Regions from separate parts of the Rahnella sp. PD4 genome, predicted to be linked through region 2. Evidence: predicted binding sites of a transcription regulator. Region 2 holds the regulator's gene; the other holds the start of a gene.
The links. Region 2 encodes LexA, which represses DNA repair genes until DNA is damaged. Its sites were predicted from a motif close to TNCTGTATGTACATACAGNA; they were not measured.

Region 1 (15,014 bases), on a different contig from region 2:
GGGTTCTGGAGCAGACGCTGGTTACTGTCAAGCACCACGAAATGCTTTTGCGGTTCGCCATCGCCTGGGATCAATTCCAGGGTATTCCCCGTCAGCAGCTGGCTGAGATTAGCGTTGTTCAAACTAATTTTCGGGCTGTTCATTTCGATACGTGTACCCGTGCGCATCAGATCGACTACCGAAGGGTCGACAGTCAGTTTACCGACCACCTTATTGTTTGGCTGCAACGTCACATTGGTCAGCGTACCGACCTGCAACCCCTGATACATCAGCGGTGTCTGTCCTTCTGACAAGCCGTTACCGTTTGGTAAATCGAGATTAATCTCAACCCCGCGCTGGCTCTGCGCCAGATCCGGATATAACACGTAAGACTGATCTGCTTTGGCCGGATTACCTTCATTTGGCGAATCCATTGCAATGGCACCGTTAACCAGTGCGGCCAGGCTTTCCATTTGCACTTTCGCGCCGCTCAGGCTGAAGTCGCCTTTAAAGCCGGATACGTTCCAAAAGCGCGTGTTGTCTTTCACCAGACCGGCAAAACGCTTGTCGATCAGCAAATCAATGGTGACGCCGTCATTACCACTTTCAATGTCGTAATCGTAAACTTTCCCGATAGGAATTTTGCGGTAATACACCAGCGAACCGGTGCTGAGTGAGCCCAGATCTTTCGAATGCAAATGAATCATCAGTTCACCGGTATTCAGGCGGAATTTAGGCTGAGTATCGAGGGCAACGAAATGATCTTTTTCTTTACCTGGTCCCGGCATCATGCCGATATAATTACCGCCCACCAGCGCATCAAGCCCGGAAACCCCGGCCAGTGATGCTTTCGGAGTAACCAGCCAGAACTGTGTGCCTTCACGCAGGGCGTCAGATAAATCGCTTTTGATACTGACTTTTACCTGAATGGTACGCAGATCTTTAGTCAGGCTGATGGATTCTACTGTCCCAACCTCAACCCCCTGATAACGCACAGGAGTACGGCCCGCAACGATACCCGCTGCCGACTGGAAATCGATCGTAACAGTATTCCCACTCTCCTGATAGTTGCTGTAAATCAGCCATCCGGCGATCAGTAAAGCAATAAACGGCAGAAGCCAGAAAGGCGAAATCCGGCGCCTGTGTTTTATCCGTGCTTCAGTCGGAGTATTCGGCGTTTCCTGTTGCATGTGCATCCCAAATCAAGCGGCTATCAAGCCATTCAACGGCAAGAATGGTCAGAATTACGGCAGAGCCAAAGTAGAAGGCAGCCGGTCCCATTGTAAAAGACAAAAGCTGGTCACGGTTTACCAGCGACATCATTAAGGCAATAACAAACAAATCCAGCATCGACCAGCGTCCTATCCAGGTGACCAGTCGCAGTAAGCGGATACGCGTTTTCAATCCCTGAATCGCTTTAAAATGGATACTGAGTAACAGCGTCAGCATCACAATCACTTTGGTAAAAGGCACCAGTACGCTGGCGATAAACACAATCGCGGCAATCGGTATGTTCCCTGAGGTGGCCAGCGAAACGACACCGGAGAAAATAGTGTCCTTCAGTTGCTGCCCGTTGGCATAAATGATGGAAATGGGTAACAAATTGGCCGGGATTAAAAATATCATTGCCGCCATCAGCGCCGCCCAGGTTTTTTGCAAACTGTGTTTGTAGCGTAGACGCATGGGCACGTGACAGCGAGGACAGCGCCCGCGTTCGTCCGGCAATCCCGTGAATTTGCAGGCAAGGCACAAGCGCAGTGAAGACGGCACGCCTTTCGGCCTGCGCTGCGGATAAAACTCCTCCCACAACTGCTCAATATTCAGATTAATCATTGTCAGCGTGACCATCACGGTCATCATCAGATACGCAGTAAGCGCAATGCCGGCGTTGATATCCGCATATTCCTTGACCTTGATACTGGCGACGGCCATCCCAATCAGATAAATATCGAGCATGACCCAGTCTTTCAGGCGATCCAGCATCAGCAATACGGGCTTGAGATTCATTCCCAGCTTACGGCCAAAATGCAGATAAAGTATAGAAATCGCCAGGGTAAGCGGCGCTCCGATGGTGCAAAACGCCACCATGCTTGCCGTAACCGGATCGCCCTGGCGCGACATCTGCCAGATGCCTTCGAGCAGGCTGGCATCAATGCGCGTGCCGAGCAGGCGAATGCTGATCAGCGGTTCGGTGTAGGCGAAAGGCATCAGCAACAAAATGCTGATGGCCATAGTGATCAGCCTGGGGAGGGAACAGACTTTGCCTTTCTCTACCTTGGCATTACAACGCGGACAATGTGCCGTTTGCGTCCGCTTCAACGCCGGGAGCGAGAAAAGGTAATCACATTCATGGCAACGCTGGTAGCGAACATGCGGTAACTGGGCTGATATTGTGTGTATTTTCATAGTACCTGGAATAGTAAAGAATACCTGTTGTTACAATTACGCATCCCCAAAGGGGGGCAGGCGAGGCCATCACGCCAAGATCAGCCAGGTTTTTTTGACAAAATAACGTATTATGCGGTCGGCAAACAGTTATTGTAGGTGAGTCTTTTTGATGTCACACAGGATTAACCTTGTTCATATGGGCATTTAATGCTTATTTTATAGAGGTTAAGCACAACAGAACGGCTCAGTGCCCTTAGGTTATTATTGGTTACTACATGAATAAAGAAGCATTCTACACGGAATTAAAACGTGATTTGAACGCCTTGATCGCCGGAGAAAACAATTTTATTGCGACTCTGTCGAACGCAAGCGCCTTACTTTTTGAGCGTCTTGATGGCGTCAACTGGGTAGGTTTTTATCTGCTGGACGGTACAACACTGGTGCTCGGGCCATTCCAGGGTAAAATTGCCTGTGTGCGTATTCCGGTAGGAAAAGGTGTCTGCGGTACCGCAGTCGCGGAAAATGCCGTACAGCGTGTGGGGGATGTTCATGCCTTCCCCGGCCATATCGCCTGTGACGCAGCAAGTAATGCCGAAATTGTTCTGCCAGTGACCGTTAATGGCACAGTGATCGGCGTATTAGACATTGATAGCACCGTTTATCAGCGCTTCGATGAAGCGGATGAACAGGGGCTGACAGAGTTAGTCAGCGGGCTTTGCCAGCATCTCGAAAACTGCGATGCTGAAAAATATGTCAATCTGATTGTAAGTTGATCGTCGGATAACGTGGCATTTAATAATGGCGTCATTATAATGTCGCCTGTTCATGCCTGCGCCGGTTGGCAAACCCGTTGTAATCAGGAAATTTCATGGAAAATCAACCTAAGTTGAACAGTAGTAAAGAAGTCATCGCCTTTTTGGCTGAGCGGTTCCCGCTTTGTTTTACCGCCGAAGGCGAAGCACGCCCGTTAAAGATTGGTATTTTTGCGGATTTGGTCGAACGCGTGCAAGGTGAAGAGAATCTGAGCAAAACTCAGTTGCGCTCTGCTCTGCGTCTGTATACCTCAAGTTGGCGTTATCTGTACGGCGTTAAAGTTGGTGCGGAACGTGTTGACCTTGATGGTAACTCATGTGGCGTTCTTGAAGAGCAGCACGTAGAACATGCCCGTAAACAGTTGGAAGAAGCGAAAGCCCGTGTTCAGGCACAACGTGCAGAACAACAGGCTAAACGTCGTGAAGCCGGTGAAACCACTGAGCCACGTCGTCCACGTCCGGCCGCTAAAAAACCTGCGCCGCGTCGTGAAAATGCGCCCGCAGCTGTGGCTGGTCAGGAAAATCGCAAACCACGTACACCTCGCCCACCGCGTGAGGAAAAACGTGAACCGCGTCAGGTGCCAGTAACAGACATTTCAAAACTGCAAATTGGCCAGGAAATCAAAGTCAGAGCAGGTAAGAGTGCTATGGATGCCACCGTATTGGAAATTGCCAAAGACGGTGTCCGCGTTCAACTCTCTTCGGGTCTGGCGATGATTGTACGCGCAGAACATTTGCAGTTCTGATACGGAGGCCAACTCAGGCATGAACAAATTTGTCAGATTAAGCGTTATCGCGGGTCTGTTAATGGCAAGTGCAGGGCTGGTGAATACCAGCTTTGCAGCGAACGAGAGTACACCGGTAACTCTCGCTCAACTTCCTAATTTAACGCAGGATCCGCAGGATGCAACGGTGAGCGAGCGTGTGACTGCTCGTTTTACCCGTTCACATTATCGTCAGTTCGACCTTAATGCAGATTTCTCAGCGAAAATCTTCGACCGCTACCTCAACATGCTCGATTATGGCCATAACGTATTAATGGCTTCCGATGTCGCACAATTTACTGATAAACGTGCCACCTTGGGTGAGGAACTGAAATCCGGTCAGTTAACCACGCCATATGCTTTATTCAATCTGGCTCAAAAACGCCGCTTCGAACGCTATGACTACGCATTAAAAGTGCTTGAGCGTCCGATGGATTTCACCGGCAATGACACGATTGAACTTGATCGCAGTAAATCACCGTGGCCGAAAGATCGTGCTGAGCTGGACAAATTGTGGGATGCAAAAGTCAAATATGACGAGCTGAACCTCAAACTGACCGGCAAGAACGATCAGGAAATTCGTGATGTGTTGTCCAAGCGTTATCATTTTGCGATGAAACGCCTGACGCAAAGTAACAGCGAAGATGTTTTCCAGTTGATTATGAATGCCTTTGCGCATGAAATTGACCCGCACACTAACTATCTGTCTCCGCGCAGCACCGAGCAGTTTAATACCGAAATGAGTTTGTCTCTGGAAGGTATTGGTGCCGTCTTGCAAGGTGACGACGATTATACCGTCATCAATTCTATGGTTGCTGGTGGCCCGGCGGCCAAAAGTAAAGCCATTGCGGTTGGTGATCGTATCGTGGGTGTCGGGCAGGTTCAGGCAGGCAAACAGACTCCAATCGTGGATGTCATCGGATGGCGTCTTGATGATGTGGTCGCGTTGATCAAAGGCCCCAAAGGCAGCAAAGTCCGTCTGCAAATCTTGCCTGCGGGTAAAAATGCCAAGAACCATGTGATTACGCTGACCCGCGAGAAAATTCGTCTCGAAGATCGCGCCGTCAAAATGACCATCAAGAATGTTGGCGCCCAAAAAGTCGCTGTGATGGACATTCCTGGCTTCTATGTGGGCCTGACGGATGATGTCAAAGTTCAGTTGCAAAAAATGGCTAAGCAGAACGTTAACAGCTTAGTTATCGATCTGCGTACCAACGGTGGTGGCGCCCTGACGGAAGCAGTTTCGCTGTCGGGTCTGTTTATTCCAAGTGGGCCGGTCGTTCAGGTGCGTGACAATAATGGCCGCATCCGGCAGGACAGCGATACCGATGGCGTCGTTTACTACAAAGGTCCGCTGGTGGTTCTGGTTGATCGCTTCAGTGCTTCGGCATCAGAGATCTTCGCGGCCGCTATGCAGGATTATGGCCGTGCGCTGATTGTCGGTGAACCGACCTTTGGTAAAGGTACGGTTCAGCAGTACCGTTCGCTGAACCGTATTTACGATCAGATGCTGCGACCTGAATGGCCTGCGCTCGGTTCTGTGCAATATACTATCCAGAAGTTCTATCGCATCAATGGCGGCAGTACTCAGCGTAAAGGGGTTACCCCGGATATCCTGATGCCAACCGGTATTGAATCGATTGAAACCGGCGAGAAGTTCGAAGATAACGCACTTCCGTGGGATAGCATTAATGCGGCGACTTACACCAAATTAGGCGACATGAAGCCGTTCCTGCCTGAATTGTTGAAAGATCATGAAGCCCGTATTGCGCAAAATCCTGAGTTCCAGTACATCCAGCAAGACATTGCCCATTACAAGGCGCTGAAAGACAAACGTAACATTGCCTCTCTGAATTACGCACAGCGTGATAAAGAAGATAAAGAGGATGATGCACTGCGTCTGAGTCGTCTGAATGAACGCTTCAAGCGTGAAGGGAAGAAACCGCTGAAATCTCTCGACGATTTGCCGAAAGATTATGTTGCTCCGGATCCTTACCTCGATGAAGCTGACCATATTGCTGTTGATCTCGGTAATCTGGAAAAGTCTCAGGCTGATCAGGCACCGGCGAAATAACGGTTGTGAAAGCCATACTGAAAGCGCACTCCGGTGCGCTTTTTTTATGCGTGTGTTTTGTATGAAGCTTCGAAAGTATCCCGCAGAGTGATACGGAAAAATGTTGATATTTCAGGTCACTCTGTGAATAAAACGCTTCAAAATGTAAAGTATTGTGAATTCAGGTCTTCAGAACGCGCGGGCTCTTGAATCCTGATAAGAAGCCCATAGGATCAGTACAGCCGGGTGCTATGTGCCGGCGGTATGACTCGCTAATAACAATGAAGTAACAATGAGGAAGTGAAATTTTATGATGCGTATAGCGTTGTTCCTGCTGACTAACCTGGCCGTTATGCTGGTATTCGGGCTGGTGCTCAGCCTGACTGGCATTCAGCACAGCAGCGTGCCGGGGTTGATGATCATGGCCGGGCTGTTTGGCTTCGGGGGTGCAATTGTCTCATTGCTGATGTCGAAATGGATGGCGTTACGCTCTGTGGGCGGGGAAGTTATTGAACAGCCTCGTAATGAAACTGAGCGCTGGCTGATGGAAACAGTACGCCGTCAGTCTCATCAGGCGGGCATTGCGATGCCACAGGTGGCGATTTATCACGCGCCCGATATTAATGCGTTCGCAACTGGGGCGCGCCGTGATGCCTCTCTGGTGGCCGTGAGTACCGGACTGCTGCAAAGCATGAGTCAGGACGAAGCCGAGGCGGTTATTGCCCATGAAATCAGCCACATTGCTAACGGCGACATGGTGACCATGACCTTGATTCAGGGGATCGTGAATACCTTTGTGATCTTTATTTCACGTATTATCGCACAGGTGGCTTCCGGATTCCTTTCCGGCAACCGGGATGGCGAAGAGAGCAGCAACGGCAACCCGTTAATTTATTTTGCCGTGGCGACCGTGCTGGAGCTGGTCTTTGGTATTTTGGCCAGCATGATTACGATGTGGTTCTCGCGTCACCGTGAATTCCATGCGGATGCGGGTTCTGCAAAACTGGTAGGCCGTGAGAAAATGATTGCTGCGTTGCAGCGCCTGAAAACCAGTCACGAACCACAGGAAGCGGGCAGCATGATGGCATTTTGTATCAACGGTAAATCCAAATCATTCAGTGAGCTGTTTATGTCTCACCCGCCGCTGGATAAACGTATCGAAGCGCTGCGCAGCGGTGCATATATCAAGTAACCAGCCTTTGGTCATTACTGATAAAAAACCCGGCAAGTTGCCGGGTTTTTTTATGTCAGGATTTCAGGTTATCCGCCTCTTTCTGGCTGCTGGTTTTCTGCGTCATCCTTAGCAAGCTGACCAGCGCGCCGGTTCCGGCCAGCGTCCCCGCAAGTATCAGCGATGCGTGGGTGCCATGTTGCGGGAACAGGTTAAACATGAGGGCAACCATCGCCGCGCCAGTTGTCTGACCCAAAAGACGCGCGGTTCCCAACAGTCCGCTTGCTCCGCCACTGCGATTTCGCGGTGCAGCCGTGATGATCGTATGGTTGTTGGGGGACTGGAATAAACCAAAACCGGCCCCACAGAGCAACATGCGCCAGATGATGTTCAGATGAGAAGGCTCTGGTGGCAGCAATGACAGCGAAAAGAGCCCGAATGAGAACACGACCAACCCGATTCCCCCCAGCATTCCCGGATGAAAACGTTCAACCAGACGCCCGGCAATCGGTGCCATCACCATCGTCGCCAGCGGCCAAGGGGTGAGCAGAAGACCCGTTTCCACGGAATTCAAGCCGAGTGTATTTTGCAGGAAGAAGGGCAAAGAAACGAAAGCCAGCATCTGGGCACTGAAAGAACACAGCGAAGTACCCAGTGACATGCTGAAAATAGGAATACGCAATAAATCGATCGGCAACAGCGGGAACGGCTGCGAAAGCTGTCTGCGTACAAAGAACCAGCCGATGATCAGGAGGGCTATGACTTCCCCCAGGATCAGCGTGTGGTTCTGGCCTTGTGCAAAACCACTGATGGCACTGATGAGCAGCCCGAAGGTCAGGGCATTCATCACGCTGCTGATGATATCAAAACGCTGCCCCTGACTTCGTGTCGCATTGGCCGGTAAAAACTTCAACCCGAGGAGCAGCGCAACGATACCAATCGGAACGTTGATAGCGAACAGCCATTGCCAGGAGGCCACCGACAGAATACCGGCGGCAATCGTTGGCCCCGCCGCCGCTGAGACGGCGACGATAAGCGCATTAATCCCGACGCCACGCCCTAAGAAGCGCTGCGGATAAATAATTCGTATCAGCGCGGTATTCACACTCATGATTGCTGCCGCCCCGAAACCTTGTAACACGCGGGCGACAGTCAGTGTCATCAATGAATCCGATAAGGCGCAAAAGAGCGAGGTGATGCTAAATACCAGCAATCCCGTCTGGTAGATACGGCGGTAGCCGAAGATATCACCGAGCGAAGCCAGCGAAAGCAGGGAAATCGTGATCGCCAGCTGATAGGCGTTAACCACCCAGATAGAGGTTGCCGGGCTGGCATGGAAATCATTAGCGATAGTGGGCAGCGCAACGTTAGCGATAGCACCATCGAGTACAGAAACGGTAATACCGAGCGCAATGGTCAGAATAGCACCATATCGTTGTGGGACGGGTAATCCGTCAGCAGGTGAAGGAGTCATGAGGCCTGTCAGTGCGTAGTCATCATAGAGGGGAATATTACTACGCTAATTAACGTAAAGTGACAATTGTCACATGAGGTAATGAATTTTTTATCTGTCTGTCGGGAATGAAACTGGCTTAACAGTTCTTACATTCTTGATCAATGGGTTGATTGCTTCTCAGCGAGGCTTGCCATTATAATAAAAACCACGTTCTATTTTTTTTGAAACAATCTCAACGCGAGCAGGTAATATATCCTATGGCTATCGCAGATCTTGATAAGCAACCCGATTCCGTCTCCTCAGTCCTGAAAGTTTTTGGCATTTTACAAGCGCTCGGGGAAGAGCGTGAGATCGGTATCACTGAACTTTCTCAGCGTGTGATGATGTCCAAAAGCACCGTTTACCGTTTTCTTCAGACGATGAAATCTCTGGGGTATGTTGCACAGGAGGGGGAGTCCGAGAAATACTCCCTCACGCTCAAGTTATTTGAACTGGGTGCCAGGGCGTTGCAAAACGTCGATCTGATCCGCAGCGCTGATATTCAGATGCGCGAATTATCCCGTCTGACCCGCGAAACCATCCACCTGGGCGCACTGGATGAAGACGGGATTGTCTACATCCATAAAATTGACTCGATGTACAACCTGCGTATGCATTCACGCATTGGTCGGCGCAATCCGCTGCACACCACGGCAATCGGTAAGGTGCTGCTGGCGTGGGGCGATAAAACCGAAGTTAATGCGCTGTTGCAGGTGATTGAATTTACCCGCAGCACTGAAAATACCATCATGAATGCTGCCGATTTGCAGACTGCGTTGGATCAGGTTCGCGCGCAGGGGTTCGGTGAAGATAATGAAGAACAGGAACAAGGGCTTCGTTGTATCGCAGTGCCTGTATTCGATCGCTTTGGTGTGGTCATTGCGGGTCTGAGTATTTCTTTCCCGACGATACGGTTCTCAGAAGAAAGCAAAAGTCATTATGTGGAAATGTTGCATACTGCCGCGCGTAATATTTCAGAGCAAATCGGTTTTCACGATTATCCGTTCTGAATTACCGTGTTCTCAGATACTGCGTTATTTCAGGCATAAAAAAACCGAAGCCACTGGCTTCGGTTTTTTGTTGGTAGCAATCTGAAATTAACGGTGTGCCAGCTCCGCTGTTTCTTCAGAGTCCATTACCGATTTATCTGTCTGTTTCAGCAACTGGCTGGTGATGGTACCGGCAGTCATTGAACCGCTGACATTCAGCGCGGTACGCCCCATATCAATCAGGGGTTCGACAGAAATCAACAGGGCAACCAGTGTAACCGGCAGCCCCATGGCCGGCAATACGATCAGGGCGGCAAACGTTGCACCGCCACCCACACCGGCAACACCGGCCGAGCTCAGGGTAACGATACCCACTAAGGTTGCAATCCATACGGGATCAAACGGGTTGATGCCAACCGTGGGGGCAACCATCACAGCCAGCATGGTCGGATACAGACCAGCACAACCGTTCTGACCAATCGTTGCCCCGAAAGATGCCGCAAAGCTGGCGATAGATTCAGGGATACCCAGACGGCGTGTCTGCGCTTCAACGCTCAGCGGGATGGTCGCGGCACTTGAACGACTGGTGAAAGCAAAAGTCAGCACCGGCCAGACTTTACGGAAGAATTTCGCCGGATTAACACCGGTGAATGACAGCAGCACCGCGTGAATAACAAACATGATGCCCAGCCCCAGATAAGACGCCACAACGAAGCTGCCCAGCTTAATGATATCCTGAACATTCGAACCTGCGACGACTTTTGTCATCAGAGCCAGTACGCCATACGGGGTCAGTTTCATAACCAGACGCACCAGCTTCATCACCCATGCCTGCAGGGTATCGATGAAGGCCAGAACACGCGGGCCTTTTTCTGCATCATCTTTCACCAGTTGCAGGGCCGCGACACCCACGAAGGCAGCGAAGATCACGACGCTGATAATGGATGTCGGGCTAGCGCCTGTCAGGTCAGCAAACGGGTTCTTCGGTATAAAGGAAAGAATCAGCTGAGGTACGCTCAGGTCAGCCACTTTGCCGACATAATTAGTCTGAATTGCCGTCAGCCGCGCCGTTTCCTGCGTGCCCTGTACCAGGCCGTCAGCGGTGAGACCGAACAGGCCGGTCACGAAGATACCCACCAGAGAAGCGATAAGCGTGGTGAACAGCAGGGTGCCGATGGTCAGTAAACTGATTTTACCCAACGATGACGCGTTATGCAGTTTCGCCACTGCGCTCAGAATAGAGACAAACACCAGCGGCATGACGATCATTTGCAGCAACTGGACGTAGCCGTTACCGACAACATTGAACCAGGTAATTGAGGATTTCAGTACCGGATCATCGGAACCGTAGATCAGCTGTAAAGCCAGGCCAAATACCACACCCATAGCCAGACCCAGCAAAACTTTTTTTGCCAGACTCCATTGCTTGTGGCGGGTTTGCGCCAGCAGCAAAAGCAGGGCAACGAAAACCACTACGTTAAGAACGAGCGGAAGATTCATACCAGACTCCAAACTTATAATTTTGATAAATGAAACGGGTGTTTCCGGAAAGGACTGCACCATCCCAAAGCATTGGGGTGCAGAATAACAGTTTGATGGCCTGACTATTTATATCCAAAAGTAATTCGTTATAACTTTTTGGTTATATTTGTATTGATTTTAGCCAATCTGGCAGTGTTCCATTCTGTTCAGATGAATAATTTCAGCAGGTGATTAAAAAAATCCGGATTTATTGCACCAATGATGGGCGTCCAGTCTGGCCAGAAAAGGGTCAGACCGACCAGAATAAGGCAGAGTGTCCGTTCGAGCTGATTCCCTTGCTGACTGTTAATTAAAGGTAACCGGAAACGCCACCGACAAGGCCAGAGCAGTGGCACACCTGCGGGTGTCAGCATATCAGCCAGAATATGGCTCAGATAACCAATAATCATGGCGTGGAAAGCGTCAGCTGGGATCACCCAGTCGTGAGGGAAATGAGTACGTAAAAGAAAAATCCCACCGGCCACAGCCAGCAAACTGTGAGTGAACCCGCGGTGACCGAAAGCCCGCGCGATGGGGGCTGACAGCCATTTGAGACGCTGTCCCAGCACCGATTTGGGGTGATCAATATCAGGCAGCAGACAAGTAAGCAAAGAGCCGGGAATGATATGCCACCAGTCACCATGCGCCAGCTCGGGAGAAAGCTGTGCCTTCTTGGCAAATACTGCACAGGCTATTGAGAAAATGAGATGGCCTTCCGCCGTCATGACGCGTCCGAACTGGATAACTGTTATTTTATCCAGTATAAGTGAAACTGTCACAATCTTGGAAGAGATGCCCTGTAACTAATTGTCAACGAGCTGATAAAAAACAAGAAAGGCGTATAAACAGACGCCTTTCGGTGTCACTTATGGTGCCATTAACGCGCAAGCCAACCGCCATCGACGGCAATCGTGTAGCCATTAACGTAATCAGATGCTTTTGACGCCAGAAAGACGACCGGCCCCATCACATCTTCTGGCAGACCCCAGCGTCCGGCGGGGATCCTGTCGAGGATTTCTTTGCTGCGTTCTTCATCTGCACGCAACTGTTCCGTGTTGTTGGTCGCCATATATCCTGGGGCGATCGCATTCACATTGACGTTGTGCTTCGCCCATTCATTGGCCATCAGTCGGGTCAGACCCATTACGGCGCTTTTTGACGCCGTATAGGAAGGCACCCTTATTCCACCCTGATAGGAGAGCATAGAGGCAATATTTATAATCTTGCCGCCGTTGCCTTGCTTGATGAACTGTTTCGCGGCTGCCTGAGACATAAAGAACAGCGTTTTACTGTTCACATTCATCACATCATCCCAGTTTTTCTCGCTGAATCCGATGGCATCTTCGCGACGGATAATCCCGGCGTTATTGATCAGAATATCGATATGACCAAATTCTCCGACAGCCTTCTCAATCAGCTCCGGAATACCCTGAATGCTGCTCAGGTCTGCTCTCAGATCGAGAAATCGGCGACCTGCCGCGGTGACCTTTTTTTCTGTTTCTGCAGGTGCTGACAGGTTAATACCCACGATATCGCATCCCGCCTGCGCAAGGCCTAGCGCCATGCCCTGGCCCAGCCCGGTATTGCAACCGGTGACGATGGCGACTTTGCCGCTTAATTCAAATGAACTGAGGATCATATTCAGAGTCTCTTTTGCCACGGCGCGTTCGCCATAAAAGATGAGTCGCTCTGCCGGTTAAAGCAGAGCGGGGAGGAGTTAACGCAGTTCGCTGACTTTGACGTGATCCATGTCGTCGAATACCTGGTTTTCACCGACCATGCCCCAGATAAAGGTATAGTTTTTGGTGCCCACACCGGCGTGGATTGACCAGCTTGGAGAGATAACGGCCTGTTCATTGTGCACTAATAAATGACGGGTTTCCTGTGGTTGCCCCATCATATGGAACACGGCCGTCTCTTCTTCCATATTGAAGTAGAAATACACTTCCATACGGCGTTCATGGGTATGGCAAGGCATGGTATTCCACAGGCTGCCTTCTTCCAGTTTGGTCAGCCCCATGGTCAGCTGGCAGGTTTCCAGAACGTCAGGCACGATGAATTTATTGATGGTGCGGCGGTTACTGGTGGCTGCATCACCGATGGTCTGCGGAGAGGCTTCCGCCAGCGTGATTTTTTTGTTCGGGAAAGTGGTATGAGCCGGTGCGCTGTTGTAGTAAAACTTAGCCGGTTTTAACGGATCAACACTGCTGAACTCAACCCGTTGTGCCCCTTTGCCGACATACAACGCTTCTTCATGACCGATTTCATACGTCGTGCCATCAACCACGATCAGGCCCGGACCACCAATATTGATCACGCCGAGTTCGCGACGCTCAAGAAAATAGCTTACGCCAAGCTGTTTACCAACTTCATCACCCACGGATACCGTTTTTTCAGCGGGCATGACGCCCCCGACAATGATGCGGTCAATATGGCTGTAGGTCATGGTGTAGGCATTTTTCTCGAAAATTTTCTCAATGAGAAATTCACGGCGTAATTCAGCGGTATCAAGTGTTTTAGCGTGGTCGCTGTGGATACTTTGACGAACTTGCATGTGGGTGCCTCTCATAGATGACGAGATTAAGGAGGACTTACCGGGCGAGTCTGACCGTTGCGTGGCAGTGACAGGGTACAGAAGCAGGAGAGCTCCCGGCTCGTCCTTGTTGCAGAAATCATAGGTTGATTGACATGTTAATTCAATAAAAATGAAATGATGTTTTATTTATTTTATGAGTCAGTTCAAGATTTACGAAATTAAACGAAGCTTAAAAAATTTCGCAGTGGAAATGTGGGATGAGGACATTCAGGCAGGAGGGAAATCCTGAAATTACGCAGCCGCATGTGCGGCTGCGTATAAAGTTAACTGATATGCGCTACACGCAGTTGTTCGAGGGAAGAAAGTTTGACATCTGCGAGCGCCCAGCGCGGATCCATACTGTATTCCTGGTCCGGCACTACCACCGAGCGCATACGCGCGGCTTTGGTGGCGATCATGCCATTAAAAGAGTCTTCGAGCGTCACACAGTGCAGGGGATCAACCTGTAATTCTCCCGCAGCCAGCAGATAGACCTCAGGATGGGGTTTGCTGTAAGGCAGCTTTTCCGCAGAAACACGAACCTCAAAGAAAGATTGTAAATTAAACATTTCCAGCACGGTATCGAGCATAAACAGCGGTGATGCAGAGGCAAGACCAATTTTAAGCCCCTGATCACGGCAAAGTTCAAGGGCATGATTTACGCCAGGCAGCAGTGGCCGGGTTTGCTCCACCAGTTCAATCGTGCGGGCGATGATCATCGAGCACACTTCTTCCTGATCCGGACCCCGCCATGGAAGCGCCTGATACCACATTCTGACCACCTGATCGATACGCAAACCTAGCGTATCCGGCAATAAATGGCGCTGGGAAATATCAACCCCCAGGCGACTGAAAACGTCCAGCTCAGCCTGAGTCCATAAACGTTCAGAATCAATTAACAGACCATCCATATCGAAAATTGCTGCATTAACAGGGCGGATATAAGCCATGAAAGCGGACTCCCTTACAATAAATAGAAACCCACTCTAACATTGGCGGGAATGTAGGTGAAATCAGAGACGGAGGGCTGTTGTCCCGGCACTGCCATGCTAACTGATTAAAACATTGGGCGGAGCAGCCTTTCTGTGGGTAAACTTAGCCGTTGCTTTAGGTATCCTAACAAGGGGAATTCATGACGTACCAACAAGCCGGACGTGTGGCAGTCATTAAACGAATAGCGGGATGGATCATCTTTATTCCTGCTCTGCTTTCAACGCTGATTTCTTTGCTGACTTTTATCAATGAGCACACTAAAACGGAGCAGGGC
Region 2 (15,014 bases):
ACACAATGCCTCGCGCCCTTCTTTTTGCAGGGACGCTTGCAAATACAGCGGTAACGTTTCCTGACTTTTCAGCACGTCCAGCGCTTCGAGTGCCAGTGCATCCAGTCCGCAACCGGTCAGCTGAATGGCGATATTCATGGCGTTTTCGCCACGCCGGCCGGTGACATCGCGCAATTGCGCTGCCGATTTCGCATCAGGCGAAAGGTGATAACGCAGGAAGTGCAGAAGGTAATGCAGCGGGTAACGTGTTAAATGTGCTTCGATATACGTCTCGGCGTCCTGACCTAGCAGACACAGCAGCGTGGCTTTCAGTCCGATCAGGCCGTAATGATTCGCCTGCGTCGCCAACCCCTGCTCACAGAAACTCAGCGCCTGCGGATACTGCTCACGGCGGATGGCTATCCGTGTCAGCCCGAAGTAGCCCCCGGATTTAGCGTTGCCGCTCCAGACGGCGCGGTAATAGCTGTCAAAAGCCGCGTCAAAATCACCGGTCTCCTCAAGCGCGTTCGCACGAACGAGACTCGCCAGCCCGCATTGCGGATTCTTATTCAGTCTGTGTGCCCGGCTCAGCGCCACATCAGCAAAAGCCAGGGCCTGAGTAAAATTAGCCTGATTGTAGCTGAGTGTTGCCAGCGCCAGATTGCAGCGATAATCCAGCGCATCCAGTTCCACACCACGCCGGTAATAATTCACAGCCTCCTGACTGGCATGGTTGTATTGCTCAAGATGCTGACCGATAAACCAGGCCTCATCTGCCGAAGTGATGTCCTGCGCGGGCAAGGGCGCGCTGGCAGGCGACGGTAACGGCGTCTCACTGGCCTGATGCTCCAGATAGGACAACAGCTCTTGCCCCTGTTCATTCAGCAAGCGCAGCTGAAGGCGCGATGGGAATTCGCCACTCAGTTCGCCCTGAACCACGTCTCCAGGCTGCAAAGTCATGTCCTTTTCCAGCAGAATTTGCGTGCCATCTTCAGAACTGATCCTGATTTTCGCGCCTTGCAACGGACTGACCGCATAAATGCCCCACGCCAGTTTTGGCCCGTGACGCTCAAGTTTAATCACCGCCTGCCCGGAGGCATTCTGCACCGTACCCAGGGCACTGTAAGGCAGGAAGTTCTGAACGAAACACTTCTCCTCAAATGCATCCAGCCAGGTGAAATCCGGCTGATTATCGGTGAATACGCCGGTCATCAGCTCAATATAAGGCCCGTTGTTATCGGTCAGATTACGATCCCACGCACGACCGAAATCGCAGTTTCCCCACGTCCACTGCTTTTTACCCGGCGATACATGATGGTCAGCGATGTGCAGTAATCCGCCCTGCTGTTCGTGGTCATACGCGCCCACGAAGTCATAGTCAGATTTGTCGGCCATGTAGGACGTCGGAACGGGAATGTTTTTATAGCGCGAGATATCCACGCCCGCCGAGTAGTCCACCTTATAATAGGTGCCGGTGGCTATCGGGAAGGAAGAAACGTCCCGTTTACCGTGATCGAAAACGGCGGTGACATCCGGCGGAAATACGCTCTGATGGCCATCACCGCCGGTAACTGCCGGATTAGCCCACCACAGGAAATGGCGCGGCGTCGGATTGCCGTTGTAAATTTTGGCGCTGATTTCCAGCAGCGCTTTATCGGGATAAAGGGTGAAACCGGTCATTACCTGCAAGCCGCGCATCGGTTCCACTTCGCCCATCCACACAGTTTGAGCACCGTTATCGTGTGCCTGAAGAGTGAAATCCACCGGCATAAAAGTGGTCGGACGGTGATGCTGCGGCCAGTTAAATTCGATACCCCCGGAAATCCACGGCCCCAGTAAACCGACCAGCGCGGGTTTCACCACTTCGTTGTAATAGACAAAATCACGCTGTTTTATTTTGTCCCAGGCACGGTGGACACGACCACCCAGCTCCGGTAGCAGCATGATTTTAAGAAAATCATTTTCCAGATACAGCGCCTGATAGGTTTTCATAACCTTCTCACCGGTCAGCGTATCCGTCACGCCGTACGGATATACCGCACCGGAAGACCCCTGATAAACCCGGTGTGCCAGAAACATCGGGTGCGTGTCCTGTTTTCCTGTCAGCCAGGTCGGGAGCTCGATCGCTTCCTGCCAGACTTTTACCGCTGTGCTCATGATTTCCCCTCAGTGCGCTGGATCGAAATATCAATTTCGAGATTCTACGCAGCGTACTGACAGGGAGGATTTGCTACGGTCACGCAATTCAGTAAACGGGGTTTAGTAAATGTCGGTAACCGGATTGAATAATCTGCGGCTGCGTCAGTTCAATAAGCAGGTGCTGATGACGTTGCTATATCGCGAGAAAAATGCCAGTAAATCCACGCTGGCCAGGCTTTCCCGTCTGTCGATCCCGGCCGTCAGTAAGATCCTCGACGATCTGCAAAATGATGGCTTAATCATCCACAGTCCGGTCAATTTACACTCGCGCGGGCTGGGCGGCGGAAGTTACCAGATAGCCACCGACGGCAGCGCCGTGCTGTGCCTGAATATCACGCCTTACCGCATCGAAAGTATTCTGGTCAGCAGACTCGTTTTACCGCTGAGTGACTATCAAATGACGGAGATTTCGGTCAGAACGCCGGATGCACTGCTGACGCAAATCGAAGCCTGCTTTCATCAGTACAAAAAAAGCTATCCCGGACTGAAAATCCGGCTGGCACTGGCGATCCACGGGCAGGTTAATCCGACTACCGGCGTATCACAGCGGATGCCGCAGGCACCCTGGACCGGTGAAATTGAGATTAAGTATCTTCTGGAAGAAAAGTTGCAAACTGACATCCTGATGGACAATGACTGCATCATGCTGGCGCTGGCGGAGAAATGGCAAGGCATTAATTATCATCAGGATTTTTGTGTAATTAATGTCGATTACGGCATCGGTTCTTCCTTCGTGATTAACCAGCAAATTTATCGCGGTAATCTGTTTGGCAGCGGACAAATCGGCCATACCATCATTGATCCCCAAGGCGACCGGTGCGCCTGCGGACGATATGGTTGCCTCGAAACGCTGGCCTCATTGTCAGCATTAAAGAAAAAGGCCCGTCAGCTTGAGCCTGCGGATCCGGCAAGGAGAACGCCTTCAACACAGGAACTGATCGACCGCTATCATCGGGGTGAAAGTGCCATTTGCGAGCAGGTTATGGAAGGTGCCCGCGCGCTGGGGCTGAGTCTGTATAACTTTCTTAACATTCTGAATATCAATCACATTTATCTTTATGGCCGCAGTTGTGGTTTTGGCGATGCCTGGCTGAAAACCGTCTGCGGACAAAGCGGCCTCAATCCCTTTGATCGTATCGATCACGTCAAAATTCAGGCTACGCATATTGCACCGGGAATACTGAGCCGGGAGCAGCAGATTATGGGTATCGGATATCTGTATGTGGAAAAGGCGCTGGATGCGATGGCAGGTTGAATGGCGCATAATTCGTCGTTTTGGTGCAAGCATGGTAAAATCATCACGGGTCGCATGATGTGGCCTCTTTATTCCAATCTGCGCTCAGAGACCGTTGCCATGACCCTGAATAACCCGGAAAAATTACTTTCACAAGCTGAAGAGCTTTGCCAGCAGCGCAATGTTCGCCTGACCCCGCAGCGGCTGGAAGTACTGCGTCTGATGACGCAACAACCCGGTGCGATCAGCGCCTATGATTTGCTGGATCTGTTGCGTGTGAGCGAACCTCAGGCGAAACCGCCAACGGTTTACCGGGCGCTGGATTTTCTGCTGGAACAGGGGTTTATTCACCGCGTTGAATCTGCAAATAGTTATGTTCTCTGCCATCATTTTGAAGAGCCAAGCCATACTTCTGCGCTGTTTATCTGTGACCGCTGTGGGCTGGTCACCGAAAAAACCACCGATGGCATCGAAGAACGCCTGGCAAAACTGGCAATGGAATCCGGCTTTGATCTTCGCCATTCTGTGGTGGAAGCGCATGGATTATGTGCAGAATGTAAAGTAGTGGAAACCTGTGACAGCCATGACCGGTGTGATCACGACCACAGTATAGTGGTGAAAAAACGCTGAGAGATGAAGGTGTTACAGCAGAGGAACTGAAAGACTGCGGGAAGATGAAATGCAAAGGTTGGGTACTTCCGTGTACCCGTATCCTGAATTGTTCCGGGTAGGAGCAGCATTTTTCAGGATACGTCACTGATATGCGAGGGGGAGTCGCATGTTACCAGTGATATTTATTTTTGGTTTCCCATTCATTGAGCTCTTTCTCGGCCTGATCTTTCTGATAGCCATAGCGCTCCTGAATTTTACCCACTAACTGATCACGTTTACCTTCAACCACTGTCAGGTCATCATCAGTCAATTTACCCCATTGTTCTTTCACTTTCCCTTTGAACTGTTTCCAGTTACCGTCGGCTTGATCCTTATTCATAATAATATCTCCTGTTACCTTGGGTTTTGTGAACTGCATTTCTGGCTTGCAGTTCGTCCTTAACACTTCAAAGGTTAGTAGAGAATCTCGATTAATCCTCCTGAAACAGAGATAAAACCCGTTATTAGGATTAATCCAAAGCAGGAAATAACGCCAGGACGGGGTTTATTCCTTTGAAAAGCATACAAATCAGTCCGCATGAAGCGAAAACCAGGTGTCGTGCCGCCAGTAACGGCGCCAAATCCAGCCAAGGGATAATCCCCGCATCCCCAGGAAAACCGTCAATGCCAGCCACAAGGCATGGTTGCCCAACAGCGGTAAGCTGGAAAGCGTCAGCCCGTATCCTATCGCCGCCACGACCATACTGTTACGCATATCCCGCCCGCGCGTGGCACCGATAAACATGCCATCCAGTAAATAACACCAGACAGCTACCAGCGGCAGGATGATTTGCCAGCCCAGATAATGGTCCGCCAGTTCGCGTAACTCAGGTAATGACGTCAGCGCATCAATGATCGCCCCGCCTGCAAGCGCATAAATCAGGGCAAAAATCAGGGCAACCAGCCCGGCCTGACGGCACGCGGCATGCCAGACATCCAGCAATTTCTGGCGATTCCGGGCACCGAATGCTTCACCGGAATGCGCTTCGATAGCATAGGCAAAACCGTCCAGCGCAAAAGCGGTGAAGGTCAGCAGGTTCATCAGCACCGCATTCACCGCCACGATGTGGCTGCCAAGCCGTGCGCCGAGAACGGTCAGTGAGGCAAAGCAAAGCTGAAGCAGAAGTGAACGCAACATAATGTCGCGGTTAAGCCCCAGCAGACGGCGCAGGTTACCACGCCAGGCCGAGGTGATTTGTGCGCCGGTTATACCCCGTTGCTTCATTACCCGCCAGACAAAGTACAGCCCGATAAATAGCGTGAAATACTCGGAACTTGCCGTCGCCATGGCAGCACCACGCACATTCCAGCCCAGCCCCATCACCAGCCACAGATCCAGAATGATATTCAGCAGATTCCCGGCAATCAGCAAAATCACCGGCCCGCGAACATACTGAATGCCCAACAGCCAGCCAAGGATCACCAGATTCGCCAGTGAAGCCGGGGCACTGAACCAGCGAATTTCGATAAACAGCCTCGCCTGTTCAAGCACCGGTTGGCTGCCCCCGACGATATGAAACGCCTGTTCCATCAGGGGGTGCCGGAACAACACTATGGTGAGACCAGACAATACGGCCAGCAGAAAGGGTTGTACGAAAGCGCGCGCCAGCAACCGGTTATCATTCGCGCCCAGCGCCTGAGCGGTCATGCCGGTGGTACTCATCCGTAAAAAAAGTAAGAGCATAAAGAGGAAAGTCGTGATCATCGAACCCACAGCCACTCCGCCGAGATAATCCGGGCTGTCGAGATGACCGATCACCGCCGTATCCACAAGCCCGAGAAGAGGCACCGTGATATTTGAAAAAATCATCGGCAATGCCAGCCTCCAGAGCGCCTTATCGGGGGGGCTTAAAAAGGTGTTTTTGAGTGTTTGTCGCAGGGAATGATGTTGCATAGAGAATCTCATGCCGGAGGTTCAGGTTATGCCTGTAAGTGACATCGCCCCGGAAGGGGCGACGAGATGAAACGTTAAAGCTTAGCGGTATGTCAGAGGCGGCTAACGAACCCGCAAATCAACAATATGACCATTGGGATCAAGAATTTGACCCAGTAATATCTGACCGAGTCATTCGAGTTGCAGGAAGGCGGCAAGTAAAAAAATCCCGATGAGCTGACAGGAGTCAGTGATTCGGGTGAACGCACGCAGCCAACGCATCTGCAGCCCGAAATACGAAGGTCAGATCCAGTCACCGTTGCGGATGACGCCTACGGCTAGCCCTTCAATGCTGAAATTCTGCTCACGTAAATCAACTACGATCGGCTGGAAATCGCTGTTTTCAGGCAATAACTGCACCACACTGCCCTGTTTTTTCAGACGTTTCACGGTGACTTCATCGTCTATACGGGCCACAACAACCTGTCCATTACGCACGTCTTGCGTTTTATGTACAGCCAGCAGATCGCCATCAAGAATACCGATATCACGCATCGACATACCGCTGACACGCAGCAGGAAATCGGCACTCGGCTTAAACATGGCCGGATCGACCTGATAGTGTCCTTCAATATGTTGCTGGGCCAGCAACGGCTCACCGGCAGCAACCCGGCCGATCAGCGGTAAACCCTCTTCTTCTTCCATCAGCAAACGAATGCCACGTGATGCGCCGGAAACAATCTCAATAACACCCTTACGCGCCAGCGCTTTGAGATGCTCTTCCGCCGCATTGGGGGAACGGAACCCCAGACGTGATGCAATCTCTGCGCGGGTGGGTGGCATACCGGTGGTGGAGATATGATCGCGAATAAGGTCGTAGACCTCTTGTTGTCTGGTCGTTAAAGCTTTCATTCCGCCCCCTGGTTGTTTATACAGTCTTGCTGTGAGTATATACAGCTAAACGATCAATGAAAACCTAAGATTGAATAAAAACAGGGCATAACGTTGATTCCTGGAATGCAGATTCCAAATCAGAACCATCGTGGCCAAAAGATGCTGACCCAGACAAAAAACGCCAATATGATGGTCAGAAGTACGGCAGCCGAGCCGATATCTTTTGCACGACCTGAAAGTACGTGAAACTCAGATCCGATACGGTCTATCGCGCATTCTACCGCGCTGTTGAGCAGTTCAGTGACACAGACCAAAACAACGGATCCCACCAGCAGAATGCGTTCTACGGGGCTGACATCAAACCAAAAAGATAACAAAATTAACGGAATAGCGACGCTGGCTTCCTGGCGAAAGGCCGCTTCATTTTGCCATGCCGCTTTCAGCCCTTTCCAGGAATAGCCAGCTGCTTTATAAATTCGGGTAAATCCAGTGACTTGGTTAGCCATTTCTTTTACTGATCCTTAGAGAATTTGCCGCACTTTATACCCCAAATAGTCGGGGTGCAGAAAGGCGGTAAAGAAGTGAATCCTGATGAGCTTACATGAGTAAGTGATTCGGGTGAACGTCTTAAGCCAACACCCCTGCGGCTTGAAATAAGAAGGGTATTGCATCACCACAGATCTCATCTGAGCTTTCTGGTATCCTTGCGGCGAAATGGCTAACAAGAGGCTTCACGTTTTTATGTCAGGTTGGCGTAGACTTTATTACACATTATTGAATTTACCGCTCTCATTGCTGGTAAAGAGCAAGGTCATACCTTCAGATCCGGTTACCGAGTTGCATTTAGACCCGACGCGGCCGATTTTGTATGTATTGCCCTATAATTCCAAAGCCGATTTGCTGACGTTGCGTGCGCAATGTCTGGCACAGAATCTGCCTGATCCCCTTATTCCGCTGGAAATTGACGGAACCCTGCTGCCAAGCCATGTCTTTATTGCTGAAGGTCCGCGCGTATTCTCTTATTACACGCCGAAGCAGGAATCCGTAAAGCTGTTCCACGACTACCTTGATTTGCACCGCAATAACCCGGATTTAGACATTCAGATGTTGCCGGTGTCGGTGATGTTTGGTCGGGCACCGGGCCGTGAAGGTCAGGATGACACGCCACATCTGCGCGTACTGAATGGCATCCAGAAATTCTTCGCTGTGCTTTGGCTGGGGCGGGACAGTTTTGTCCGCTTCTCCAATACCGTTTCCCTGCGTTATATGGCGACGGAACACGGCACAGATAAAACCATTGCTCAAAAGCTGGCACGTGTGGCGCGGATGCACTTCTCCCGTCAACGTCTGGCCGCCGTTGGCCCACGTCTTCCGGCACGTCAGGACTTGTTCAACAAATTGCTGTCCTCAAAAGCCATTGAAAAAGCGATTGAAGACGAAGCCCGCAGCAAGAAAATTTCCCACGAAAAAGCTCAGCAAAATGCCATCGCCCTGATGGAAGAGATTGCCGCTGACTTCTCTTATGAAGCCGTGCGCCTCTCTGATCGCGTACTGAGCTGGACGTGGAACCGTTTGTACAAAGGCATCAATGTTAATAATGCTGAGCGTGTACGCCAGCTGGCGCTGGACGGTCAGGAAATTGTGTATGTGCCCTGCCACCGCAGCCACATGGACTATCTGCTTCTGTCTTACGTGCTCTATCATCAGGGGCTGGTACCGCCGCATATTGCCGCTGGCATCAACCTGAATTTCTGGCCAGCAGGCCCGATTTTCCGCCGTCTGGGCGCGTTCTTTATCCGTCGAACCTTCAAAGGCAACAAGCTCTATTCAACGGTGTTCCGTGAATATCTGGGCGAACTATTCAGCCGTGGTTATTCGGTGGAATACTTTGTGGAAGGGGGGCGTTCGCGAACCGGACGCCTGCTGGAGCCGAAAACCGGTACGCTGGCCATGACTATTCAGGCCATGTTGCGCGGTGGTTCACGCCCGATCACGCTGGTGCCAATTTACATCGGTTATGAGCACGTCATGGAAGTGGGCACCTATGCCAAAGAATTGCGCGGTGCGACTAAAGAGAAAGAAAGCCTGACGCAAATGCTTAACGGCTTGCGCAAGCTGCGCAATCTCGGCCAGGGTTATGTGAACTTTGGTGAACCGCTGCATCTGACCACTTACCTGAACCAGAATGTGCCGACCTGGCGTGAAGCCATCGACCCGATCGAAGCACAACGTCCTAGCTGGCTGACGCCAACGGTACAGGACTTAGCAGAACAGATCATGGTGCGTATCAACAATTCAGCGGCTGCCAATGCCATGAACTTGTGTTGTACCGCACTGCTGGCCTCACGCCAGCGTTCACTGACCCGCGAACAGCTGACCGAGCAAATAGACTGCTACCTGCAATTACTGCGTAACGTACCTTACAACGCGGATTCAACGGTGCCGGATCTGACTGCCGATCAGTTGCTCGATCACGCGCTGAACATGAACAAGTTCCAGGTTGAGAAAGACAACATTGGCGACATCATCGTACTGCCGCGCGAACAGGCCGTTCTGATGACATACTACCGCAACAACATCCATCATATGCTGGTGTTGCCGTCGCTGATTTCAAGCATTGTGATGCATCACCGTCAGGTCAGCCGCGCGGAATTACTGCGTCAGGTCGAACTGATTTATCCGATGCTCAAAGCCGAATTGTTTATGCATTTCGAGACGTCTGAGCTGCCACAGGTACTGGATGTTTTGACGCTGGAACTGGCACGTCAGCAAATCATTCATCTTGAAGATGATGAACTGACCCTTAATCCGGCGCGGATCCGTACCCTGCAACTGCTGGCGGCCGGTGTACGTGAAACGCTGCAACGCTACGCGATCACCTTCTCCCTGCTCACCAATAACCCAAGTATCAACCGTGGTGCGCTGGAAAAAGAGAGCCGGATTATGGCGCAGCGTTTGTCCGTACTGCACGGTATCAATGCCCCTGAATTCTTCGATAAAGCCGTTTTCTCGACGCTGGTCGGTACACTTCGCGCTGAAGGCTATATCAGTGACAGCGGTGATGCCATTCAGGAACAAACACGTGAAATTTATCTCATGCTCAGTGATCTGATGACATCAGACATCAAGCTGACCATTGAGAGTGCGGGTATGCCGTCTGATTTGCCGCAACCGACTGCCCCTCCGGCGGAGCCGAAGCTGGATGTGCGCGATACCAATCATTAACCGCCATTAGCGCCAGCCAGTGCTGGCTGCATAAAAACGCCCGGACTCTTTACGGAGGCCGGGCGTTTTTTTATGGGCGTTGAATCAGTTCAGGAATATTTACAACGTGAACCCTGACAGGCTCATCAGAATGCCGAGGAACAGCACCAGCCCGACATAATTGTTCTGGCGGAAAGCCAGGAAACAGGCATCACGTTCACGTTTGGCAATCAGCTTCTGCTGATGTACAAACAGCGCAGCAGCCAGCAGCAGCGACCAGTAAAACGGTGCACCGAGCTGGGAAAGATGGCCGACAATGCCCATCAGAACCAGCGTTGCCAGTTGCAACAGGCCGATGATCAGCGTGTCAAAACGTCCGAACAAAATCGCTGTCGATTTCACGCCGATCTTCACATCATCGTCACGATCGACCATCGCGTATTGCGTATCGTAAGCCACCGTCCAGCAGATATTTGCCACGAACATTAACCAGCAACTGAGCGGCACACTTTCGCTCACCGCCGCATAAGCCATCGGGATAGCCCAGCCAAACGCTGCGCCTAAAACGACCTGAGGCAGATGACTGACGCGCTTCATAAACGGGTAAATCCATGCCAGCGCCAGTCCGGCCAGAGACAGTAAAATGGTCATGCGGTTAAGCAGCAGAACCAGCAGGAATGACACCAGCACCAGTCCGACGAATAATATTTTCGCCTGCTTGCCAGTGATCGCCCCGCTCGGCAATGGCCGTTGAGCGGTACGTTTTACATGACCATCAAATTTGCGATCGGCGTAGTCATTCACTACGCAACCGGCGGCACGCATGAAAAACACGCCCAGCACGAAGACCAGCAAAATCTTCGCAGAGGGCATTCCGCCACCGGCTACCCACAGTGCCCATAACGTTGGCCACAACAGCAACAATGAGCCGATCGGCTTATCAATACGCATCAGGCGGCAGTAATCACGCCATGTGCCCTGAGTCATACTTCCTGACACTCTTTGTTCTCCTGCTTGGTTAGTCTGACTCATTCCTGCTCCGCCTGACTTTGCGGACGATGAACCGGTGAGTCCGGTAGGAAAATTTCGGTCAACAACAGCGGCTTGTCAGACAAGCGCAGGCGGGAACGGCGTGCCCATAACTCGCCCTGCTCACTGTGTAATTGACCCAGATGGATATAATCACGGGACAGATTATTGCCACTGAACAGGTAGCGGCCCAGCGGCACAGTCCCTAAATCGACCAGTGCCAGATCTGGCCCGGTCAGTGTTTCTTCAGGAATGACCGTGCGCCCCAGCAGCCACGGTTGTGCGTCACCAAACAATACGATTTCCCGGATCCAGTAACGGGCGCTTTCCGGCAACTGCTGCGCCTCGCTTTCACCCAGCTCTTCGCGGCTGACAAAACATTCGTTTTGCGGTTTCACGGTGACGGTCACACCCTGTTTTTCAAACCGGCGGGTCATGGATCCCATTTCCATCAGCCAGTCAGCCACATCCGCAGGCACCTGCGAAGGATCGTCAAACCAGTGGATCGGGGATTTTTCGGTGGAATGGGAATCAGACATCAATAGCTCCGTAATGAAGGTGTTCATACCTCCAATGAATTATCTGCCTCACATTCTAGCGTATGAATGCGAGGCAGTAATTGCCTCATTTATTCGCGACGCAGACGTTCGCCATTGGCCAGGAACAGCGTCACAACCAGCACCAGGATGGCGCAGGCGTAAACCAATGTGTCGTAAGGACTTTTGTGATCAACGATGATCAAACGGATGATCGCGGTGATACCGATGTAAATAAAATAGCGTAAAGGGAAATGATAGCCCGATGAAAAATATTTAATTATCAGGGCAATAAACTCAAAATAGAGGAAGTAAATCACAATCCCCTCGATGAGCAGATACGAGGACGACTGATCGTTATTCACGAACAGCACCATTGCTAAGTGGTAGGTTTCACGCCCGATAAAAATCATCAGGATTGCGGCCAGTCCTAATAAGAATATGTTCAAAATTCGCTGCATAATGACGGATATCATTAATGCCCGCTTTGATCCTGCCATGTGATCTACATCCCACTTTTGTTATTAATACCCGCAGAATACCACAGAGTCAGCACAGGAAAAGCGCCATTAAAAAAGGGCCAGCCGGTGAAGGCTAACCCTTTTATTTTGACGTATAAAAACCTTAATGCCCTAAATCATTCGTGTTGCATCCAGGCGGCAACTGAATGAATCCCCGGGAGCATACACAAGTATGTGACCGGGGTTCATGAAGGCAGCCAACGCCGGGGCAGCGCGAAGGATAACGGGTATTAGCGCCAGTTTTTGAAGCGGTTGATCAGACCGTTAGTCGAACTGTCATGCCCGGTCACGTCTTTGTCATCTTCCAGTTCTGGCAGGATACGGTTTGCCAGCTGTTTGCCCAGTTCTACACCCCATTGGTCGAAGGTGTAGATGTTGAGGATCACGCCCTGAGTAAAGATTTTGTGTTCGTACATCGCGATCAACGCACCCAGGCTGTAAGGCGTGATTTCACGCAGCAGGATGGAGTTGGTCGGACGGTTCCCTTCGAACACTTTGAACGGCGCAACGTGTTTCACGTCTTCCGGTTTTTTGCCCTGATCGGCGAATTCTTTCTCGACAACGTCCAGAGATTTACCGAATGCCAGCGCTTCCGTCTGGGCGAAGAAGTTAGACAGCAGTTTCGCGTGGTGATCGCTCAGCGGGTTATGGCTGATGGCTGGCGCAATGAAGTCACAAGGGATGATTTTAGTCCCCTGGTGAATCAGCTGATAAAACGCATGCTGGCCGTTAGTGCCCGGCTCACCCCAGATGATCGGGCCCGTCTGGTAATCCACCGGATTACCGTTACGGTCAACGAACTTACCGTTAGATTCCATGTTGCCTTGCTGGAAGTAAGCGGCAAAACGGTGCATGTACTGGTCGTATGGCAGGATAGCTTCGGTTTCAGTGCCGTAGAAATCGTTATACCAGATGCCGATCAGTGCCAGCAGCACCGGCAGGTTTTTCTCAGCCGGCGTATTCGCGAAGTGTTTGTCCATTGCATGAGCACCGCTCAGCAATTGTTCGAAGTTATCGAACCCAACAGACAACGCGATAGACAGACCGATTGCTGACCACAGAGAGTAACGACCGCCGACCCAGTCCCAGAATTCGAACATGTTGTCGGTATCGATACCAAACTCGCTCACTGCTTTACCGTTGGTAGACAGCGCAGCGAAGTGTTTCGCCACGTGTTTGTTGTCGCCGGCAGTTTCCAGGAACCAGTCACGCGCGCTGTGGGCGTTGGTCATGGTTTCCTGTGTGGTGAAGGTTTTTGATGCCACCAGGAACAGCGTGGTTTCCGGAGACAAATCTTTCAGCGTTTCAGCGATATGCGTGCCATCTACGTTGGAGACGAAATGCATATTCAGATGATTTTTGTACGGACGCAGTGCTTCAGTCACCATGAACGGACCGAGGTCTGAACCGCCGATCCCGATGTTCACCACATCAGTGATGGCTTTGCCGGTATACCCTTTCCACTCGCCACCGATAACGCGCCCGGTGAAACCTTTAATTTTCGCCAGAACTGCGTTCACTTCCGGCATAACATCTTTGCCGTCCACGATGATTGGTGTGTTGCTGCGGTTACGCAGGGCTACGTGCAGAACAGCACGGTCTTCGGTGCGGTTGATCTTCTCGCCAGAGAACATCGATTTGATTGCGCCCTGAAGGTCAGTCTCTTTCGCCAGCGCCTGCAGTTTATCGAGCGTCTCTGCAGTGATACGGTTTTTAGAGAAATCGACCAGCATCTGGTCTTCAAACGTGGCAGAGAATTTGGAGAAACGATCACCATCTTCAGCAAACAGATGGCTAATCTGCACATCTTTCATCTTGTCGAAATGCTGCTGCAGGGCTTGCCAGGCAGCGGTCTGAGTTGGATTGATATTTTTCATAGCAATGCTCTTAGGCTGAGAATAAATATGAGGTAACTGTCCCGATTGTAGCCTGAAGTTCCCGGGAAGAGATGCCTTTTCTTGCGATAGGTCAGATCTGCTTAATCACAATGACAGAGAACAATATTAGATGAGAATCGCTCAAAATGTAGCGCATGCGCTGCCTGACCGTTGACAGACGGGCGATAAACGGCTATTCCTAAGCGCCTAACTCGCGCGCTCGGTGCGCGAGCCAGAAGAGGCGCGTCGCCCAGGCAGTGTATCGGAGGAGCCGAAATCCTACGAAGATACATCAGGGGGAGCGGCGCCGAGATCATAAGCCCGCGGCAGGCGAACGATCGACTACAGGGGCTGAATCCCCTGGGTTGTCACCGGAACACCCCGAAAGGGTGTCGGCTAGGTGGGGCGCTTCTGGGTGTATCGTAGTATCTCTACGCCTGCTCCCGTTTCCCGCTCTTCCCTTTGTGCCAATTCTTATGGAATCGATGGCCGTCATGGTATGACGACCCGGACACGAGGTTTTACATGAATCACGCAGTATCCCGCAACGCCAGTCAGCAGCCTTTGGGTAATGTCATCGTCGCCAAATTCGGCGGTACCAGCGTGGCGGATTTCGACGCAATGAACCGCAGCGCGGATATCGTGCTGTCGCGTCCTGAAGTACGTCTGGTTGTCCTCTCCGCCTCTGCGGGCGTCACCAATTTATTAGTCGAGCTGGCCGAAGGTAAAGAAACCGAACGACGGGTGTTCCTGCTTGATGAAATTCGACGCATCCAGAGCGCCATCATCGACCGCCTCGATAATCCGACAGTGATCCGCGAAGAAATCGGCCGCATGCTGGAAAATATCGCTATGTTGTCAGAAGCGGCGAGCCTGGCGACATCTACCGCGCTGACTGACGAACTGGTGAGCCATGGCGAACTGATGTCTACTCTGCTGTTTGTTGAAATCATTCGCCAGCGTAACGTGCCGGTGGAATGGTTCGACGTGCGTAAAATTATGCGCACCAATGATCGC

Region 1: the regulator LexA is predicted to act here: its motif matches at 11,916-11,935, upstream of ACOZIO_RS04165 (metal-dependent hydrolase).

What each region holds. Positions count from the first base shown of each region.
Region 1 covers NZ_JBLZQF010000001.1:926,083-941,096, reverse strand. The annotation lists gene ACOZIO_RS04210 (PqiB family protein) at 1-1,169, opposite strand, end outside; gene yebS (membrane integrity lipid transport subunit YebS) at 1,138-2,385, opposite strand; gene ACOZIO_RS04200 (GAF domain-containing protein) at 2,643-3,140, shown strand; gene proQ (RNA chaperone ProQ) at 3,236-3,925, shown strand; gene prc (carboxy terminal-processing peptidase) at 3,945-6,017, shown strand; gene htpX (protease HtpX) at 6,307-7,188, shown strand; gene ACOZIO_RS04180 (MFS transporter) at 7,244-8,641, opposite strand; gene kdgR (DNA-binding transcriptional regulator KdgR) at 8,881-9,672, shown strand; gene ACOZIO_RS04170 (L-cystine transporter) at 9,760-11,151, opposite strand; gene ACOZIO_RS04165 (metal-dependent hydrolase) at 11,340-11,897, opposite strand; gene kduD (2-dehydro-3-deoxy-D-gluconate 5-dehydrogenase KduD) at 12,050-12,811, opposite strand; gene kduI (5-dehydro-4-deoxy-D-glucuronate isomerase) at 12,890-13,726, opposite strand; gene hxpB (hexitol phosphatase HxpB) at 14,032-14,697, opposite strand; gene ACOZIO_RS04145 (YniB family protein) at 14,880-15,014, shown strand, end outside.
Region 2 covers NZ_JBLZQF010000007.1:226,662-241,675, forward strand. The annotation lists gene ACOZIO_RS18210 (DUF5107 domain-containing protein) at 1-2,136, opposite strand, end outside; gene ACOZIO_RS18215 (ROK family transcriptional regulator) at 2,246-3,433, shown strand; gene zur (zinc uptake transcriptional repressor Zur) at 3,533-4,042, shown strand; gene ACOZIO_RS18225 (CsbD family protein) at 4,194-4,403, opposite strand; gene dinF (MATE family efflux transporter DinF) at 4,593-5,957, opposite strand; gene lexA (transcriptional repressor LexA) at 6,240-6,848, opposite strand; gene ACOZIO_RS18240 (diacylglycerol kinase) at 6,968-7,336, opposite strand; gene plsB (glycerol-3-phosphate 1-O-acyltransferase PlsB) at 7,572-10,055, shown strand; gene ubiA (4-hydroxybenzoate octaprenyltransferase) at 10,155-11,021, opposite strand; gene ubiC (chorismate lyase) at 11,063-11,602, opposite strand; gene psiE (phosphate-starvation-inducible protein PsiE) at 11,692-12,099, opposite strand; gene pgi (glucose-6-phosphate isomerase) at 12,351-13,997, opposite strand; lysine riboswitch at 14,226-14,416, shown strand; gene lysC (lysine-sensitive aspartokinase 3) at 14,523-15,014, shown strand, end outside.